3 regions of the Alteribacillus sp. HJP-4 genome follow, and region 1 is predicted to be linked to each of the others. Evidence: riboswitches for the same ligand, from Rfam matches in the RefSeq annotation. Region 1 holds a riboswitch; each other region holds the start of a gene.
What was found. Region 1 has a riboswitch for thiamine pyrophosphate ahead of ACE4RR_RS08230 (thiamine phosphate synthase). Riboswitches for the same ligand answer to the same signal wherever they lie in the genome.
Positions count from the first base shown of each region.

Region 2: another riboswitch for thiamine pyrophosphate. It lies ahead of ACE4RR_RS00345 (LuxE/PaaK family acyltransferase); the one in region 1 lies ahead of ACE4RR_RS08230 (thiamine phosphate synthase).
Region 3: another riboswitch for thiamine pyrophosphate. It lies ahead of thiC (phosphomethylpyrimidine synthase ThiC); the one in region 1 lies ahead of ACE4RR_RS08230 (thiamine phosphate synthase).

Region 1 covers NZ_JBHIKY010000007.1:47,949-50,216, forward strand. Annotated here, with positions in the region: gene thiO (glycine oxidase ThiO) at 1-538, opposite strand, end outside; gene ACE4RR_RS08230 (thiamine phosphate synthase) at 535-1,206, opposite strand; TPP riboswitch at 1,195-1,296, opposite strand; TPP riboswitch at 1,426-1,525, opposite strand; gene ACE4RR_RS08235 (YbfB/YjiJ family MFS transporter) at 1,632-2,268, shown strand, end outside.
Region 2 covers NZ_JBHIKY010000001.1:81,795-84,062, reverse strand. Annotated here, with positions in the region: gene ACE4RR_RS00350 (DUF2512 family protein) at 1-281, shown strand, start outside; TPP riboswitch at 516-624, shown strand; gene ACE4RR_RS00345 (LuxE/PaaK family acyltransferase) at 717-1,823, shown strand; gene ACE4RR_RS00340 (acyl-CoA reductase) at 1,820-2,268, shown strand, end outside.
Region 3 covers NZ_JBHIKY010000030.1:19,289-21,556, forward strand. Annotated here, with positions in the region: gene ACE4RR_RS19030 (BH0509 family protein) at 61-204, opposite strand; TPP riboswitch at 681-795, shown strand; gene thiC (phosphomethylpyrimidine synthase ThiC) at 937-2,268, shown strand, end outside.

The DNA.
Region 1 (2,268 bases):
CAGCGCTAATATACTCCTGCAGGTCAGCCCCGATATTCGCTGCCGCCCGTGCCAGAGCTTTTGTCCAGTCAGGAGCCTTTACCTGTCCATCCTGAGGAATATAAAGAGCTCCCTGAATTCTTCCCTTGATTTCAGGCTCCCGATGGAGGACTTCCTCTGCATTCAACCATTCCACATGCTCTCCTTCAGCTTCCTGTATAACCCTTATCTGTTGAAGCTGAAGGGCTTCTTCCGCTGTCACCGCAACCTTCAGCATCCCATTCTTAAGGTAGGAAACTGTTAATCCAGAAGCCTTCTCCACTTCCGGTACAAGTTCAGAAAACATATTTCTGCTCGTCCTGGCAAAATCAAAAAATGCGCCCTTATTCTTTAACTCCGATTGAGCTCCGAGCATACCCGCTGCAGCGCTGGAAGCTTCTTCGGCAATCCTTCCCTTCTCCAGCAGTTTCACTCTATAGTTCCGTTTAGCCAGCTGGTATGCAATCGAGCAGCCGTTTACTCCTCCACCAATGATAATTACGTCATAGGATTGAATCAATTTTGACCTTCCTTTCGCAAAGCGGCAGCTTCTGCACCAGGGTTTTCTGCATAATAAATTCCTGAGAGCACCGCCGCTCCTTTTGCTCCATGAAGAGCTGTTTTTCTGAGGTTGTCTTTTGTCATTCCACCAATCGCAATTACTGGAATATTGACAGCTGCTGTCACTTCTTGAAGCTTCATTAATCCTCTGGCTGCGACCCCTTGTTTGCTTGAAGAAGCAAACACATGTCCGAAAAACAGATAATCTGCACCTTGTTTTTCTTTCTCCACAGCAGAAGTAACGCTATGCACAGAAGCACCGTGCAGAACTTTTCCAGTCAGCTTCCGGATAGGGGAGTGTTCAGGATAATGAATACCGCCAAGATTATATTTTTCAACCAGCTCTGGCTGATTGTTCACTATTATTTTCATTTTCGGGACATTACTTTGAAGCAGCAGCCGAATTCCAGCTTCTATATCTTTTCTGGACCACTTTTTTTCTCTGATGTGTACAAAATCGACATAATGGTGAGTCTGCAATGTCACCTCGTGCCATTTTTCTATACTCTGATTTCCTGAAGAAATAGCATGAAGCTGCACTTTTCTTAATCCCCCTTTTCCGCAGCGAAAAAAAGCCCCTTCCCTGCTGTGAGGAAAGAGGCGGCGGCTGCTGAGTGCATGCTGCAATCACTTTCCTCCGCTGGTTTTTCCAGTTCAGGTTCAAAGAGTTTCAACTTCCGTTGATCTCAGCCGGTTAAGGCACCCCTAGTGAATAATTAATATTATTTTTACAACTCGAGAACATCTGTACAGAAGAAAAGCATAGCCATAGTACATTCAAAACTTAAGAAAACAAAAAAACCATCCCTCAGGAAAACGGGGACGGGACTTCACAAACTCTCCTAAAAAGGACCGTACCAACATTCCCTCCGCTAGTATCAACTAGATCAGGTTCAAAGGGACCAGAATTCTCTGTCTCAGTCAAAAGACGCCCCCAGTGGTTATATTATCTAAAATTTTATAGGAAAATTTGTTCTATGTCAATCGCTTCCAAGATTCGTCCTCTATTGCTAGAATGCTAGATAGAACAAGTTTATAAGGAAGTGACATCCATGAGTCAGTCTGCAGGATTAAAAACGCCCAAGCAAGCATCTATTTTTTTTATATTACTTTCTGGTGTGATCGTGCTTGCAGTCGTCATGGGAATAGGACGGTTTGCATACACACCAATACTCCCGGTAATGGTGGAGCATACATCTTTAAATAATGAGTCCGCAGGGTATCTGGCGTCAAGTAATTACCTCGGCTATCTGGTCGGTGCTCTGCTTGCTGGAAAACTGAGCTGGAAACGAGGAAGAGCATTCAATGTTTACATATTCTTTAGTATGAATGCAGCCACGACGCTCGGAATGGGACTTACGAATTTAGAGTGGGGCTGGCATGCCTTAAGGTTTGGGTCCGGATTGTCGAGTGGGATTGTATTTGTGCTCGTTTCAAGTCTCATTTTAGACACCCTGGCCAGCAGAGGCAGACTTCCCTTGTCTGGATATTTGTTTGGGGGAGTCGGGCTCGGCATTATAAGCACTGGTCTTCTTGTACCAATTGTTATGCAGATAGCAGAATGGAACGGAGTCTGGCTCTCACTCGGGCTGCTCTCCTTTTTACTTGGAGGAGCTGTTCTGAACTGGGTCAAAGATCCCCCGGAGCAAAAAATAATGCCAGAAAGCACAGGTACAAACCACAATTCCA
Region 2 (2,268 bases), on a different contig from region 1:
TCAACACCATGCTGCTTGCCCTATTAATGGTGCTGATTTCTTATGTTGCAGCAGGAGATATATTTATTTTAAAGCTAACTAACAATATTGTTGCCATAGCCGCTGATTTAGTACTCACGTTATTAATGGTTTTGGTTGTTTCCATCCCCATTCTCGATACGGCTGTTCCTTTTCCAATTGCCCTGGTTGCTGCAATTCTTATCACGGCAGGAGAGTGGTTCTTTCATAAATATATGAAACGTAACGTGCATCCGGAGCTGGATCAAGCGATGCCATCTTAAACAATAACACGTCAAATCTCGAAATGAGGTTTATATATAAACAATTTAAGGTACGCTGCGAATGAACAGGAACGGGAGCATCTTTCCCATGTTTTGGTTAAGCTAGCTGATAAAACAAATAAATAAATTCTTTGACAAAGAGACGGGAAAAAAACAAAACCAAGCTCAATGCATGGTTTTTTGAATTGACAATGCTTCTCATCGTGTTAAGATAAAATGAAATGTTCATAATAGATTTTCCACTAGGGGAGCCGGGGGACCGGCTGAGACAAAAGGAAGAACTTTTAAACCCTTAGAACCTGATCTGCGTAACTGCAGCGGAGGGAAGTGGATTCGTTACAGAAATGATAAATATATCTGAAGCGGCCACTTTCTTTTAAGAGAGTGGTCTTTTTCAATTGGGGAACGACGAAATAAAGAGGGGGCATCCGGCGGATGAATTCAGCCTATCAGGAAATGAAGAAAATGATAAAAGCATTAATCCTTGAAGAGTCGGTTTCGTCTGATGAATTTTTTGAGAGAGCGAAACAGCTTTTTGCTTATCAATATCACCATAATCAGCCATACCGGAAATTCTGCCGCAGGCGCAGGGTGCGCCCGGCAGCGGTTCAGCGCGTCACCGATATTCCTCCCATACCGATTCAGGCGTTTAAGGAAGCGCCGTTATTATGTTCAGCTGATGAGGAGATCGAGAGGACATTTATGACGAGCGGGACGACTAATCCAAACAAACGTGGAAAAAATGGTCAGCGCGACCTTGAAATTTATGATCTCTCCACGAAGGTACATTTTAAAAAATCAATGCTGCCGGATGTCAGTAAAATGAAAATGATCCTCCTCTTTCCCGAGGAAAATGAATTGCCGAATTCATCTCTCGCTCATTATCTTCATGTGATTAAAGAAACGTTTGGAGCAGAAGACAGTGAATATGTTGTCTCAGCGGACGGCTTTGATAAAGAAAGACTGTCCATGCTCTTAAAAAAATCGGAAGAAAAGGATGAGCCTGTATTTATCCTGGGAGCTACCTTTTCAATTATTGCCTACTTAGATGAATGCGTGGAAAATGGCATCTCCTACCGTCTTCCGGCTGGAAGCCGGATTATGGACACGGGGGGGTCTAAAGGATATTCAAGAGAAATAGAGCCTCTTGAGTTGAAAAAACGATTAAGCAGACTGTTTTCCATTCCTGAGCATGCCTGCGGCAACATGTACGGGATGACAGAGCTCAGTTCACAAATTTATGACCAGACTCTGCGGCTGGGGGGGAGAAAGGGTCTCAAAAGACCTCCGCATTGGCTGAAAACGATCATCGTGGACCCGGAAACTCTTCAAGAAAAACGAGAAGGTGAAGCAGGAATTATCGTTCATTATGATTTGGCTAATATTAACTCGGTTGCGGCAATCATGACCGAAGATATTGGTAAAAAAGAGGGAGACGGTTTTCATTTACTTGGCCGGGCAGCCGGTACGGAAGCCAAAGGCTGTTCCCTTGCATTAGAAGAATTTTTGTCATCCCGCCTGGGCGAAGATGGTTCTTTATGACATCTCTTTATACAGGAGCCTTCCTCACGGGACTATCGGAAAAGAATGTGACCTTTACTCGTCTTACCTATGAAAATCATGGACGGAATGTCCAAATCGATGTACCACAATTAGAAAAATCACAGCTGCAGACAATCATTTCCTCAATAAAACACCAACAAAGAGAGTATCTCAACGGGCGCACCACCTCTGAGATGGTTGAAATTATAGATGAAGTTGTCCAGAAGTGGCTTAACCCCACTTACGAGCTCCGTCAATTTGCAGAAGAAACCCTTCCTGTGATCACTGGCTATGATGAGGAAATGATTCGATTATTTTTAGCGAACTATTTTCGCAAATTTCGAAAGCCATATCTTCAGCGAATGATCGAGGAAGATTTTACGAATCCACTCGTACTTGATGAATTTAGGCCAAGAAGAGCCGGAGGGTTAACAAGAGCGTACGG
Region 3 (2,268 bases), on a different contig from region 1:
AATTCGAAAAAAAAGCCCGGTACCGGTTTCTAACCGGATACCCGAGCTTTTAAAGGTGTGTTATTCCGTTGTTTCGTGCTGAAAATACGTTTGATCATATAAATGCTCTACATCTTCATCCGTCATCATAGTAAACTGTTGATCTTCCATACCCCTGACCTTCGTTAAAAATGTAATCATGTTCTGACGCTCTCTTCTTTTCATTTTGTATGCTCCCCTTTCTGTGTTACTACAGAATATTAATTTAAATGTATTATATAACAGATAATTTCATTCCGTCAACACATTTTTCAGAATTTTTTATCAGAGGAATCAATTTCATAAGAGCAATTCAGAATATAAAACACGAACATTCGATTGTAGCGTAAGGCGACGACTCCTGGTCGATTAATACCGGCCACGTCCTGTGGCCAACATCGACACTAGCACGTCCTGGGCGTCGTGGGACTAGCTTGAGGTGAAGACCCCGCAGGCAGCTTTTTGCTGCTGAGGAGGCTGAGGCCAAGCCCACGGAAAGCGTTCGCCTGAAGCGAAAGTCGAATGATAAAGAGAAAGTAGATTTTAATACCCGCATTTTTCGTTGTGAAATTGACTTATGAAATTCATTCAGAGGTGAAATTTATTCAGTTTTGGGGTTTTCATTTTTTATAATATCTCCTATACTTGGTGTAATTGAATAATGAATCAACTAGGGGAGTCCGATGAGCCGGGCTGAGAAGAAAATGCCATGAATTTTTCTGACCCTTCGGACCTGATCTGGTTCATACCAGCGTAGGGAAGTTAGAATCGTGAAAGCAAGGTTCTTTAGCAGCTTCTAAATGACAGCCGGTCCAAAATGAATGGGCCGGCTTATTTTATTTTTTATTGCCTGCTGTGCCCTTTCGTCTATGCGCCAAGATCTCGTCCTTTACTATTTTTAAAAGGAGAGATTTTTTTATGTCCAATTCATCCATTTCCCACGAGAACGTGCACCATTTATCTAATCTTCCAGGGAGTAAAAAAGTGTATGTCAGCGGATCCCGTCCTGACCTGCGCGTGCCAATGCGAAAAATTGAATTAAGCGACACGGCCGGAACCTTTGGCGAGGAAAAAAACCCTCCGATCCACCTGTACGATACAAGCGGTCCATATACAGATGAAGAAGAGCTTATCAGCTTCGAAAAAGGGCTGAAATCGATTCGTGCCGAGTGGATAAATGAACGCCGGGATTCAGAAGAATATGAGGGAAGATTAATACGTCCTGAAGATAATGGATTGAACTCCCACAGCCGGCCACCTGTATTTCCTGGATTAAAAAGAACTCCCCGCCGGGCAGTAAGTGGTAAAAATGTAACTCAGCTGCACTATGCGAAACAAGGCATTATTACACCGGAGATGGAATTTATAGCTATAAGAGAAGACATGTCACCGGAATTCGTCCTTAAGGAAGTAGCAGAAGGAAGAGCGATAATTCCTTCCAATATTAATCATCCCGAAATAGAACCGATGATTATCGGACGAAATTTTCATGTAAAGATCAATGCAAATATTGGCAACTCTGCTGTCACATCCTCCATCGAAGAAGAAGTTGAAAAAATGACCTGGGCCATCCGCTGGGGAGCAGATAATATTATGGATCTTTCCACCGGTAAAAATATACACACCACAAGAGAATGGATTATCCGCAACTCCCCTGTGCCAGTCGGCACTGTTCCTATTTACCAGGCACTGGAAAAGGTTAATGGTACCGCTGAGGAATTAACATGGGAAATCTATAGGGATACTCTAATAGAACAGGCTGAACAGGGTGTAGACTACTTTACTATTCATGCCGGGGTGCTTTTGCGCTATGTACCGCTTACCGCGGGCCGACTGACAGGAATAGTCTCCAGGGGAGGTTCCATTATGGCGCAGTGGTGCTTATACCACCACCAGGAAAGCTTCTTATATACGCATTTCGATGAAATCTGCGAAATAATGAAAACATATGATATCGCGTTTTCTCTTGGAGACGGCCTCCGCCCAGGATCTATCGCAGACGCGAATGACGAAGCTCAATTTGCAGAATTAGAGACGCTAGGAGAATTAACAAAAAGAGCCTGGAAGCATGATGTTCAGGTTATGGTAGAAGGGCCAGGCCACGTGCCGATGCACTTGATAAAAGAAAATATGGATAAACAGCTGGAGGTCTGCGAAGAAGCTCCTTTCTACACTCTCGGTCCGCTTACTACTGATATAGCACCGGGATATGACCACATCACTTCAGGGATCGGCGCTGCTCAGATCGGG